3 regions of the Enterococcus mediterraneensis genome follow, and region 3 is predicted to be linked to each of the others. Evidence: predicted binding sites of a transcription regulator. Region 3 holds the regulator's gene; each other region holds the start of a gene.
What was found. The regulator LexA, encoded in region 3, represses DNA repair genes until DNA is damaged. The targets are predictions, from matches to a motif close to CNAACANNTGTTNG.
Positions count from the first base shown of each region.

Region 1: a site for LexA is predicted at 2,586-2,599, ahead of uvrB (excinuclease ABC subunit UvrB). Genes of this name have one in related genera too.
Region 2: a site for LexA is predicted at 2,397-2,410, ahead of dinB (DNA polymerase IV). Genes of this name have one in related genera too.

Region 1 covers NZ_UWOP01000001.1:2,297,422-2,301,867, reverse strand. The annotation lists gene uvrA (excinuclease ABC subunit UvrA) at 1-493, opposite strand, end outside; gene uvrB (excinuclease ABC subunit UvrB) at 504-2,495, opposite strand; gene EFB00_RS11395 (amino acid ABC transporter substrate-binding protein/permease) at 2,757-4,217, shown strand; gene EFB00_RS11390 (amino acid ABC transporter ATP-binding protein) at 4,219-4,446, shown strand, end outside.
Region 2 covers NZ_UWOP01000001.1:555,170-559,615, forward strand. The annotation lists gene nrdD (anaerobic ribonucleoside-triphosphate reductase) at 1-487, shown strand, start outside; gene nrdG (anaerobic ribonucleoside-triphosphate reductase activating protein) at 581-1,183, shown strand; gene dinB (DNA polymerase IV) at 1,238-2,365, opposite strand; gene rsmI (16S rRNA (cytidine(1402)-2'-O)-methyltransferase) at 2,621-3,490, opposite strand; gene EFB00_RS02645 (DNA replication initiation control protein YabA) at 3,646-3,993, opposite strand; gene EFB00_RS02650 (PSP1 domain-containing protein) at 3,986-4,446, opposite strand, start outside.
Region 3 covers NZ_UWOP01000001.1:113,063-117,508, forward strand. The annotation lists gene tkt (transketolase) at 1-1,416, opposite strand, end outside; gene EFB00_RS00555 (DUF896 family protein) at 1,502-1,741, opposite strand; gene lexA (transcriptional repressor LexA) at 2,015-2,635, shown strand; gene EFB00_RS00565 (hypothetical protein) at 2,756-2,971, shown strand; gene EFB00_RS00570 (adenine phosphoribosyltransferase) at 3,054-3,566, opposite strand; gene recJ (single-stranded-DNA-specific exonuclease RecJ) at 3,567-4,446, opposite strand, start outside.

The sequences.
Region 1 (4,446 bases), 2.2 Mb from region 3:
TGTGTTGTCCCTTTTTTTGATAGACGATCGGTGCCAAGATCTGGATCTTCGTCCGTTCAGGCAGCTGCAACACTTCATCTACCATTTGTTCTACTGATTGACTAGTGATCTCGATATGATCGTTAGGACAGATAGGATGGCCGACACGAGCATAAAGCAGACGGAGATAGTCATTGATCTCCGTCACGGTACCGACTGTGGAACGAGGGTTTTTGCTGGTAGTCTTTTGGTCGATAGAGATCGCCGGACTTAATCCGTCGATACTGTCGACATCCGGTTTATCCATTTGACCTAAAAATTGCCGCGCATAGGCTGACAGACTTTCAACATATCGCCGTTGTCCTTCAGCATATAATGTATCAAATGCCAACGAGCTTTTCCCTGAACCGGATAATCCCGTCACTACAACTAATTTATCACGAGGGATCGTTACATCGATATTTTTCAGATTATGGGCACGCGCACCATGAATCACGATCTTGTCATTTGCCATGTTTGTCCTCCTATTCAGACGCCTTTAATTCTAAAATCGTATCCCGTAAAGTCGCGGCTGTTTCAAAGTCTAACGCTTTTGCCGCTTCTTTCATTTCTTTTTCTAATTTAATAAGTAAAATATCTTTTTCTTCTTTCGTCAAGTCATCATAAGTCGCAGTTTCATAAGTTTCGCCTTCTTCTGCTACCTTGGTGATGGAAATCAAATCGCGGATCTCTTTGATGATGGTCTTCGGTACGATTCCATGTTCTTCATTATATTTTTCTTGGATCGAACGACGACGCGCTGTTTCATCTATCGCCCGCTGCATCGAATCCGTCACTTTATCGGCGTACATGATTACTTTCCCGTCTGAATTACGAGCGGCACGACCGATCGTTTGTACTAAGGAACGTTCACTCCGTAAAAAGCCTTCTTTATCTGCATCAAGGATCGCCACTAGAGAAACTTCCGGAACATCCAGACCTTCCCGAAGCAAGTTGATCCCAACAAGCACATCAAATTCCCCTAAACGAAGATCGCGAATGATCTCTGTTCGTTCCAATGTTTTGATATCACTGTGCAGATATTTTACTTTGATTCCTAATTCTTTGAAGTAATCGGTCAAATCTTCGGACATTTTTTTCGTCAAGGTAGTCACAAAGACCCGCTGATCTTTTTCTACTCGATCATTGATTTCCCCTACCAGATCATCGATTTGTCCCATGATCGGCCGAACTTCAATAACAGGATCCAGCAATCCGGTCGGTCGAATGATTTGTTGAACAACAGTATCCGTCTGTTCTGCTTCATAAGGACCTGGTGTTGCTGATACATAGACGATCTGATTGACATGTTCTTCAAATTCTTCTAACCGTAATGGGCGGTTATCCAACGCTGACGGCAAACGAAAACCGTAATCTACCAGCATTTGTTTGCGGGCACGGTCGCCATTATACATCCCACGGATCTGAGGCATGGTCACGTGAGATTCATCTACTACTAATAAGAAGTCATCTGGAAAGAAGTCCAGCAATGTATACGGCGGCTCGCCTTCTTTACGTCCATCCATATGACGAGAATAGTTTTCGATCCCTGACGTATACCCCATCTCTCGCAACATCTCTAAATCATAATTCGTACGTTGTTCTAAACGTTGAGCTTCTAATAATTTATTTTCACTGCGCAAAACTTCCAGACGGTCTTCAAGTTCCGCTTTAATAGAAGCAATCGCATGTTCTAAGTAATCTTCATTCGTAACAAAGTGTGTTGCCGGGAAGATCGAAACATGTTCTGTTTCTGCTAAGATCTCTCCAGTCAACGCATCGACTTCACGGATTCGTTCGATCTCATCGCCGAAAAATTCCACACGCAAAGCCCGTTCATCACGAGATGCCGGAAAAATCTCCACAACATCACCACGGACACGAAAACGCCCCCGCTGAAAATCAATATCATTGCGTTCAAATTGGATATCGATCAAACTGCGCAACAGCTGATCACGAGAAATCTCCATCCCTACCCGTAATGAAACGACTTGTTTTTGGTATTCGATAGGTGAACCCAAACCAAAAATACACGACACAGAAGCCACCACGATTACATCGTTTCGCTCAAGTAAAGCGCTAGTAGCCGAGTGGCGTAATTTATCGATTTCATCATTGATACTGGAGTCTTTCTCGATATAAGTATCACTGGAAGGCACATACGCTTCCGGTTGATAATAATCATAGTAACTGACAAAATATTCTACGGCATTATTCGGAAAAAACTCCTTAAACTCACCGTATAACTGCCCAGCAAGGGTCTTATTATGAGCAATGATCAATGTAGGTTTATTGACTTCTTTGATCAAATTAGAGATCGTATAAGTCTTCCCGGTACCAGTCGCACCCAGCAATATCTGTGCTTTCTTGCCGCCCACTACCCCTTTTACCAATTGATTGATCGCTTCAGGCTGATCTCCTGCCGGTTGATATTTGGAAACTAATTCAAATTTATGGGAGGTCTCTCTCTCAATCATCTAATATCCTCCTTTATACATAACCTGTATTCAGTATAACAAAAAGAAAGGAAAACAGTCCGCATTCCTTACTGAGCTATTATACCATAGCGAACATACTTTCGCTAGTTTTCTGTTTCTCGGACTTTTGCGCATGTTACTAAACATAACATAAGATGTTATAAGAATACGTTTTTTTCTATTTTTTTCGCTAATCTTCTTGTTTCCATTCCTCTTTCACTTTATAATATCCTTATGTCTAAAAAAACAGGAGGTTATAAAATGAAAAAACGAACACTTCTGCTTACATTAGCAGCCGTAATGGTAGGTCTTTTTACACTGGGAGTACCGCGTTCAGCAGAAGCTGCTGACACAATGAAAAAAATCGAGCCTCAAAAAGAGCAGTACATTATCGCTAGCGATTCGGCTTTTGCTCCTTTTGAATACAAAAACGAGGACAATGAATACGTAGGTATCGATGTCGACTTGATGAATCGCGCAGCAGAGATGCAAGGCTTCAATATCAAATTTAATTTCATCGGATTTTCCGGTGCCCTGCAAGCTATCGAAGGAAACCAAGCAGATGGGATGATCGCCGGTATGACCATTACTGACGAACGTAAAAAATCATTCGACTTTTCAGATCCTTATTTCCAAAGCGGAATCCAAATCGCTGTGAAAGAAGGAAATGATACCATTAAATCTTATGAAGACTTAGATGGTAAGAGAGTCGGCGCGAAAATCGGAACTGAAAGTGCAGATTTTCTAGAAGCCAATAAAGAAAAATACGGCTATACCATCAAGCTTTATGACGCAGCTGATCAATTATACGAAGCAGTCAGAGGCGGTCAGATCGACGCCATGATGGATGACTATCCGGTCATCGGTTACGCTATTAACAACGGTCAAAAGTTAGCGACCCCTATCGAGCGGGAATCTGGCGGAGAATATGGTTTCGCAGTAAAAAAAGGACAAAATCCTGAATTATTGGAAATGTTCAATGAAGCGATCAAAGAAATGAAACGTACAGGTGAGTACGATAAGATCGTTGACAAATATATCTCCCAAACACCAACCGAAAGCAAGAAAGATGAGTCAACGATCGGCGGCTTATTGGAAAACAACTGGAAAGTCTTATTAGACGGACTCGTTAAAACCATCGCACTTGCATTGCTTTCATTCGCTCTGGCATTGGTGATCGGTATTATCTTTGGATTATTCAGCGTTGCACCGATTCGCGCATTGCGGACTTTCTCTTCTATATATGTAGATATTATCCGCGGAATCCCGATGATGGTGTTGGCGTTCTTCATCTTCTTCGGATTATCTGACGCGATCGGTATCACGATCCCTGACTTTGCCGCCGGTGTCATCACATTGACCCTTAACGCCAGTGCATATATCGCAGAAATCGTCCGCGGCGGGATCAATGCCGTACCAGTCGGACAAATGGAAGCTTCCCGCAGTTTAGGGCTGCCATATACAAGAACCATGCAAAAAATCATTCTACCGCAAGCAATCAAGATCATGATTCCTTCTTTTGTCAACCAATTCGTTATCTCATTAAAAGATACAACGATCATTTCGGTCATCGGTGTGGTAGAATTGCTGCAAACAGGGAAGATCATCGTTGCCCGGACTTCTCAAAGTACCAATGTCTACTTGATCATCGCTATCATCTATCTGATCGTGATCACAGCATTGACAAAATTAGCCAAAGTTTTAGAAAAGAAGGTGAAATAAGATGGCTGAAAAAATCTTAGTTGAAAATCTCGTAAAAAAATACGGTGACAACACTGTTTTAAACGACATCAGCATCTCTATCCAAGAAGGCGACGTGGTTTGTGTCATCGGCCCTTCAGGTTCTGGTAAAAGTACGTTTCTGCGCTGTCTGAACCGTTTAGAGGAACCAACAAGCGGCGATATCATCATCGATGGCGCTCACTTGATGGATAAAAGCACCAACATCAAT
Region 2 (4,446 bases), 440 kb from region 3:
TGAAAGTTTGACAGACCGTTTCTGCCGTCTAGACACGGAAAAATTCGGGATCGTCGAAAATATCACAGACAAGGAATACTACACGAATAGTTTCCATTACGATGTACGAAAAAATCCAACACCATTTGAAAAACTGGATTTCGAGAAAGACTATCCGAAATATTGTTCCGGCGGCTTCATCCACTATTGCGAGTATCCAATGCTTCAACAAAATCCGAAAGCATTAGAAGCTGTTTGGGACTATTCCTATGACCGGATCGGCTATCTGGGAACGAATACTCCGATCGATCATTGTTATGAATGCGGCTTTGAAGGAGATTTCAATCCAACTGCCCGCGGTTTCGAATGTCCGCAATGCGGCAACCACGATCCTAAAACCTGTGATGTCGTAAAACGGACTTGCGGTTACCTAGGCAACCCTCAAGCTCGTCCGATGGTCCATGGTCGTCATAAAGAAATCTCTTCTCGTGTCAAACATATGAAATAACAACCAAAATCGAGGCTGTGACAACGTACTTTTCTCTGTCATAGCCTTCCCTGGTCTTGAAATACATTCAGATTTACAGAAGGAAGTTTTTTTATGAATAATCCAAAACCAAAAGAATGGCAAGCTTCCGATTATAGCCAAAATCGGATCGCTGATTATAAAGCTTTCAACTTTGTCGATGGTGAAGGTGTCCGCAACAGCCTTTATGTCAGCGGCTGTCTTTTCGCTTGCGAAGGCTGCTTCAACAAAGCCGTGCAAAATTTCCGCTACGGTGTACCCTTTACCAAAGAATTGGAAGACCAGATCATTGATGATCTGCGCCATGATTATGTCCAAGGTCTGACATTGCTGGGCGGAGAACCCTTCTTAAATACGCCGGTCTGCCTGCAAGTCGTCAAACGAGTACGGCAGGAGTTTGGAGACACTAAAGATATTTGGAGCTGGTCAGGATATACCTTTGAGGAATTATTGCAGGAGACTGATGATAAATTGGCGCTGCTTTCTTCTATCGATATTCTAGTTGATGGCCGCTTTGAATTGTCCAAACGCAATCTCAATCTGCAATTTCGCGGCAGCAGCAATCAGCGGATCATCGATGTGCCTAAATCCTTAGAAGCCGGCAAAGCTGTCATCTGGGACAAATGCACGGACGCTGAAAAAAGCTATGAACAGATTCATCGTCGTAAATTGATTTAAAAAAGCCCCGCATCCGACATATTAACAACATCTTGTCGGATGTGGGCTTTTTATTTAAAAGTCCTGCTCGCTTTCTCCCCAGAGCGGCAGCCGGATGTTCTCATAAGTCACAGGATCCAAATTGGTCACCGTGATCCCTAACAGTCGGATCCCCTTTTCTAGTCCTAAAATCTCTTCCCAAATCAGACTGGCTTGAGAAAAAATCGCTTCTTTTTTACTAACATATGTCGGTAAAGTCACACGTTTGGTGATAGTGGAATAATCTGTATAGCGGACTTTTAGGACTATCGTTTTCCCATGCTTTTGGACCCGTTTTAAGGAAAAATCGACCTTTTCAGAAAGCTGCCGCAACTGAGTTAAGACTTCTTCTTCTGTAGTCAGCGGATTACCATATGTATGCTCTTTCCCTACCGATTTGCGTTCCCGTGTCACTTTGACAGGAGAATCATGGATCCCTCTTACTTTTCGATACAAGGAATACCCCATTTTCCCAAAATACCGGATCAGTTCCATCTCGCTTTTTTGATAGAGATCAGCGCCGGTAAAAATATTCAGTTCATGCATTTTCGGTACGGTCTTCTTACCAATACCGTGAAACTTCTCAATAGGCAGTTCTTTTAAAAATTCCACCGCGTCTTCTGGTGTAACGACTGTCAATCCCCGCGGTTTTTGAAAATCTGACGCAAGCTTCGCTAAAAATTTATTGTAGCTGACGCCTGCCGAACAAGTTAAGTGCGTCTCCCGCCAAATATCCCGCTGGATCATACGAGCGACTTTGATGGCAGACCGGCTGTTGACTTTGTTTTCAGTGACATCCAAATAGGCTTCATCGATGGACATCGGTTCGATCAGATCGGTGTATCGCTGGAAGACTTCACGAACTTGCTGGGAAACTTCTCGATACTTCTCATGATTTCCTGGCACAAAAATCGCTTGCGGGCATAATTCATAGGCTTTTTGCGCGCTCATTGCTGAATGGATACCATATTGACGGGCGAGATAATTGGCGGTGGTCACGACCCCGCGCCCGCCTGTATCGCTGGGATGGCGGGCGATCACTAATGGATGTTTTGCTAATTCAGGATTATCCCGTTCTTCTACCGAAGCAAAAAACGCATCCATATCGATATGGATGATTTTTCTAGAAGTATCGTTTTTTAACGGAAATTGTAATTCCGACATCCTCGCCACCGCCTTTCTTCCTCATTATAACCAAACGAACGTTCCCATTCAATTTTTGCTGACATTTTTTATGAAAACTAAGAGATTTATCCCATTTTAAGACATTTTTCCACAAAAAAATACGCTCCTTTTGTCAGGAACGCATTTCTTCTTTAATTTATTATTTGTACAAGTGAATTTATCCAAGCAACTTCTTTCAGGGTCTCTGCTTCAAAGAAACTTTTTTATCTGAGATCTAGGATATCCAAATTGGTTTCATTCGATTCCATGAAATTCTTTGTAGACGACCTGTTTTTTCACTTGATTGCGTTGGGCTACTTCTTTGATAGCCGCATTGGGTTTCATGCCTTCTTGGACCAATTCTTCTACTTGCTCTTTCAACGATTTATCTGTGACGACAGCTGCGGCGGTTTCCTCTCCTTCATTTCCAGAAACCAATAAGCAGCATTCTCCTTTGATCTCGTTTTCTTCCAAATAATCTGCCAGTTCAGCCAAACTTCCCCGCAAATATTCTTCGTGGATCTTAGTCAGTTCGCGACAGATCACCGCTTGACGTTCCGAACCAAAAACATCAGCGATCTGTTTGACAGTCCCTCCGATCCGATAAGGAGATTCATAAAAAATCAAGGTACTCTTTTCAGCTTTCAATGCCTCTAATGCCTGCACCTGTTCTTTTTTCTTTCGAGGAAGAAAACCGTAAAATACATTCGGCTGCGGCGATAATCCCGAAGCGATCAATGCCGTCAGTCCCGCGGTAGGTCCTGGCAGGGAGACGACGGGGATCTCTTCTTCAATACAAGCCACCACTAATTCGTGTCCCGGGTCACTGATGGAAGGCATCCCGGCATCACTGACTTGCGCGATGGAATCACCTTTTTTTAATAGCTCCAACAATTGCGGGATGCGTTCACGATAATTATGTTCATGAAGGCTTTTTTGAGGGGTCTCGATCTCAAAATGATTCAGTAATTTTTGCGTATTCCGAGTATCCTCACTAGCGATCCAAGCGACTTCTTTTAAAGTCCGCACGCTGCGGAAAGTCATATCTTCTAAATTACCGATAGGTGTGGGAACTAGATACAAGATACCCGTCTGCTGGTCTTTAAAACTGCGCTGTTTTTTCATTTGCAGCACCACTCCTCTACAAAAAGAAACTGTAACATAAGTCAATGCTACATCAACGAACCAAGCTCTGTGATCAAATATCTGTAAGAGCAATATAGAGTTTGGCAGTATTCTAGCATGGTAGGCTTATGTCACAGTTTTTTTACTATTTTCAACTATTTTCCGCTCTCGCGATAGATGACTTCTAAACAAAAAGCACATGGTTCATCATGTTCCCGTCGCGATCCGTATAGATCATAACAAACGTGGAAGCCTTCTTCATAGATTTTTTCTAAATTCATTCGCGATTTCGATAATTCTTGTTTTACTTTTTCTGCTGGAGCTTCCGCCACTTGATTCAATTCACGGACATGATCTCTCAGCCTTTGGTTCTCCAACTCGAGTGTCGTATTTTTTTCAACGATCTCTTGCAATGCAAGTTTCATTTCTCCCAATTGGTTCAGAGAATTTTCTAATTCGAGTTCGAGCTTGTTCAGCCCGTCGTAAAGGGAGCGTTTATCCATGGTCATTGCTGTCACCTGCTTTAACAACATCTTTTAATTCTTCGTAATCATATTCTACTGGGGTTTCTCTGCCAAGCAAGCGCACCTTTACCACGCGGCTCAAAAGATTGAGCCCCACCACTTTTCCTTTGCCTTCTGGCGTCAGGATCTCTTTGCCGTAATCAGGCAATTCTTTTTTTGCTTCTTCATAAGAATCATTTTCATATTTCAGACAGCACATCAAGCGTCCGCATAAACCAGAAATTTTCGTTGGATTCAAAGACAGGCCTTGATCTTTTGCCATTTTGATAGAGACCGGGATAAAATCGCCCAGAAATGTCGAACAGCATAATGGCCGCCCGCATGGACCGATCCCGCCTAATAATTTTGCTTCATCACGCACACCGATCTGCCGCAATTCGATGCGGGTCCGGAATTCACTGGCCAGATCTTTGACCAGTTCGCGAAAATCGA
Region 3 (4,446 bases):
AGTTGGTCCGTCTTCACCTACTGCAACAGAATCATGAGTCAATACGTATGTTACTGGAACATGTTGGATCGCTGCCAAACGGATCGCTGGACGCAAGTAATCAGTAAATACAAAGAATGTACCACCGTATACCCGTGTTCCGCCATGAAGTTGGATACCGTTCATAGCTGCCGCCATCGCGAATTCCCGAACACCAAACCAAATATTCCGTCCTTCGTATTGTCCTGGTTCAAAATCTTTTTCGCCTGATACCATCGTATTGTTTGATGCAGACAAGTCGGCAGAACCGCCCCAGAAGCTAGGGATCGTTTTTGATAACGCATGGATCATCTCTTTGCTGGAAACACGACTTGCTTGGCTGGTACCTTCTTCGTAAACCGGCATTTCGCTATCCCAGTTTTCTGGAAATTCGCCGGCAAAAGCTTTTTTGAATTGATCCGCTAATTCTGGATAATTTTGTTCGTAATCAGCAAATAATTGATTCCAAGCATCCTCAGCTTTTTCACCAGGCTCGTTAATGGTTTCTTTGAAACGAGCTGCAGCTTCTTCAGGAACTGCAAACTCTGGATAATCCCAACCGTACGCTTTTTTCGCAGCTTCGATACCGTCGATACCGATCGGCGCGCCGTGGACTGCAGAAGTTCCGGCTTTTGGTGCACCAAAACCGATCACTGTTTTGACTTCAATCAATGTTGGACGATCAGAAGTTGCTTTGGCTTCTTCGATTGCTTTTGAGATAGCTTCCAAGTCATTGCCGTCTTTTACTAAAATATGTTGCCAACCATATGCTTCAAAACGTTTACCGACATCTTCAGTAAATGATTTTGAAGTCGGTCCATCTAATGAAATATCATTTGAATCGTACAGAACGATCAATTTGCCTAATTTCATATGTCCGGCCATAGAACTTGCTTCTTGAGAAACGCCTTCCATCAAATCGCCGTCGCCGCAAATGGCATAAGTATAGTGATCGATCACATTGTAGTTGTCACGGTTATACGTAGCCGCTAAATGAGCTTCAGCCATTGCCATCCCAACTGCCATAGCGATCCCTTGACCTAAAGGACCAGTCGTTGCTTCCACACCATCTGTATGATGAACTTCAGGATGTCCTGGTGTTTTGCTGTCCCATTGACGGAAGTTCTTCAAGTCGTCGATCGTCACATTGTATCCTGCACAATGCAGCAAGCTGTAAAGCAATGCTGAACCATGACCTGCGGATAAAACGAACCGGTCCCGATCCACCCAATTCCGTGAAGTTTTTGGATTGATTTTCAAATGTTTCGTCCAAAGTGCATAAGCCATTGGAGCAGCCCCCATCGGCAATCCCGGATGTCCTGAATTGGCTTTTTGAACAGCATCAATACTTAATGTCCGCAGCGTATTGACCCCTAATTCATCGATTTTATCAAACAATGTGATTCCTCCTATTTAGGTTTTTTTTACCTTTATTAATACTTTCATTGTAAAGGATTGCAAGAAAAAAAGCAATCGCCTTTTTTTAACGATCATGAAGTCCGTTTTCTTTTTGGATTTTTTTCAATTTTTCCGGTGTAACATCATTTCCTTCAGGATCGACGACTTTCATCCCTTCGATATGGTGCCGCATTCCAGAACGGAAGGCTTCAAGATATTCTTGTCGTAAAAGGATCTGTTCTTTCTCCTCTTCCGCCGTCAAGCTTGCTTCTTTTTTCTTTTTCGCCAATTGATTGATACGTTCAAGTTTTTCTTTTGAAAGCACGAAATTTTCACCCTCTTCTTAGGCTTACCCTATCACTGGCTTGCCTTTTTTTGTTTTGATAACGTCCAATACGCTATTTGTCCTGATTATACAACATTTAGCCTTTAAAAAACATAGCTAATAGCTTCCTTCATTTATCAGATATTTCAATTGATCATTTAGCTATAATTAGTAGAAAAAGCCTACGCAGCCGCCAACAAAAGCGAACGTTTGTTTGATTTATCCATTTTCCTATGGTAAACTGAAATAAGAAAATGAAAGAAGGTGCATGACGTGGCAAAACGTACAGAAAATCGTCAAATCGAAGTCTTAAAATTCATCCATGCCCGTGTTGCAGAAAAAGGATATCCTCCTACTGTCCGTGAGATCGGTGAAGCAGTCAATCTGTCTTCTACCTCTACGGTACACGGCCATTTATCTCGACTAGAAAAAAAAGGATTGATCCAACGCGACCCGACAAAACCCCGCGCCATCGAATTAACGGCATTAGGGTTGGAGAAAATCGGTGTGCAATCAGAAACGATCCCAGTTTTAGGTGTGGTCACAGCCGGTGAACCGATCTTAGCAGTCGAAGAAGCCTCCGACTTTTTCCCATTACCGCCCAATTTAGCGAATGATTCAGGCAGCTTGTTCATGCTGACGATCCGCGGTGAAAGTATGATCAACAGCGGGATACTTGATGGTGACCAAGTCATCGTCCGCAAACAATCAAGTGCAAACAACGGGGATATCGTCATCGCTATGACAGATGAGAACGAAGCCACGTGCAAGCGATTCTTTAAAGAAAAAAACCATATCCGCCTACAACCGGAAAATGATTTCATGGATCCAATCATTTTACCGAACGTAACGATCTTAGGATTAGTCGTAGGATTGTATCGAGATCTTTTATGATCCTGTTAGAAATCTTCAAAAATAATTTGAGGATTTCTATTTTTTTCTTTACAAAGCGAACATATATTCGTATAATAAGAATACAAACATTTGTTCGTATTACATAATGAGGTGAAGGAAATGAAAGGTATTCGAAATATTGCTCTGATCGTTTTAGGTTTGTTGATCGGCTTTTCCCTAAAAAGTTTTGGGATCGAAATGACGTTGCTGGTTTTTGCCCCTTTGTTCTTGCTGTGGTTTACTTTCTGGGATGATAAGAAGTTCCGTCAATCTGAACGTCGCCGTCATTATCCGTATTCTGCATCTTCCGGTTCAAAAACATATCATTATGAATAATTTCTTTTGATTGATTGGGAAAGCCCCCTATTATACAAAAAAAGCCGAGAAACTCATTTTTCGATGAGTCCTCGGCTTTTTTTTAGTATTCCATTAATGTCAATGTATCGTATCCTGCGATTTTATCTCGTCCGTGCAGATCCATCAATTCGATCAGAAACGCACAGCCGACTACGATACCGCCTAATTTTTCAACAAGGTCGATCGTCGCTTTCAATGTACCGCCAGTAGCTAATAAATCGTCACAAATCAAGACCCGTTGTCCTGGTTGGATCGCGTCTTCATGCAATGTCAATGTATCAGTACCGTATTCAAGATCGTAAGTCACTTCGATGGTTTTGCGAGGCAATTTGCCTTTTTTGCGGACTGGTGCAAAACCGACACCTAATTCATACGCTACCGGACAACCTACGATAAATCCACGTGCTTCTGGTCCTACTACCATGTCGATCCGTTTTTCTTTTGCGTAATCAACGATTTGTTTTGTCGCTTCCCGATATGCTTCACCGTTTGCCATCAAAGGCGAGATATCTCTGAAAATGATTCCCTCAGACGGATAATCCGGGATACTTGCAATATAGTCTTTTAAATCCATTTATATTCCCTCCTGCATTGTTAACCAAGTTTTGATGGTTGACACATCACTTAGTAATAGAAATTCTTCTGTTCGTATTTTTTTCAACCTGTTTTGATAAGTCGAACTTTCTGATAGTTCTTTTTTCATTGGATTCAACGTTTTTTTCAAAACACCGTCGTTTATTGTAACAAATTCTAATTCAAAAAACACCTGAATCATGAAAATTAATAACTTTTCTGGAATCTTTAAAAATTTTGCCACCATAGGCAGTTTATAGCGGACGTCTACTTTTTCTTGTGTATTAACAAATTTAAAGAGCCGCGCATATTGTTCCCGTGTTCCGATGCCGTCAAGATACGCGTCATCTTGAGCCAGACAAATCAGATAGATCCGCATGATTTCGCTTTGCTGCACGATCGATTTGACTACTTCAGCATCGACCGGGCAATCCGCGATCACCAACTGCTGATAGGTATTACCATCCGTCTGCAATTGGAACTCAGCCAAATCTTTGAAATAGCAAATATCTCCTTGCAAATGTTTGAAAAGTTCGTCAGGGAATTTCTTGCCAAAACTGACGATCAGTGTATTCCCCGAAGTCGCTAATTGCGAATAGGATTTTTTTGCTCGATAATCAAAAATCTGCAAGTCTTTGATCCGAAAATCTTCTAATGTCAGTTGCGGTTTTTTATTACCGTTCCATTGATTTACGCTCAACTGTCCTACCACATCAAATACTTCTTGAAATTCTTGGACCTGAGAACCAAAACCAAATCCGATCACATCTAGTGATGGTTGATCAGGAACTGTTAGTGCCATTTTCAAATGATCATTAGCCGCTCCGATCGTTCTTTTTTCCGGTGCTCGAACGTCAGAAAACATAAAGCGGGGAATCGGA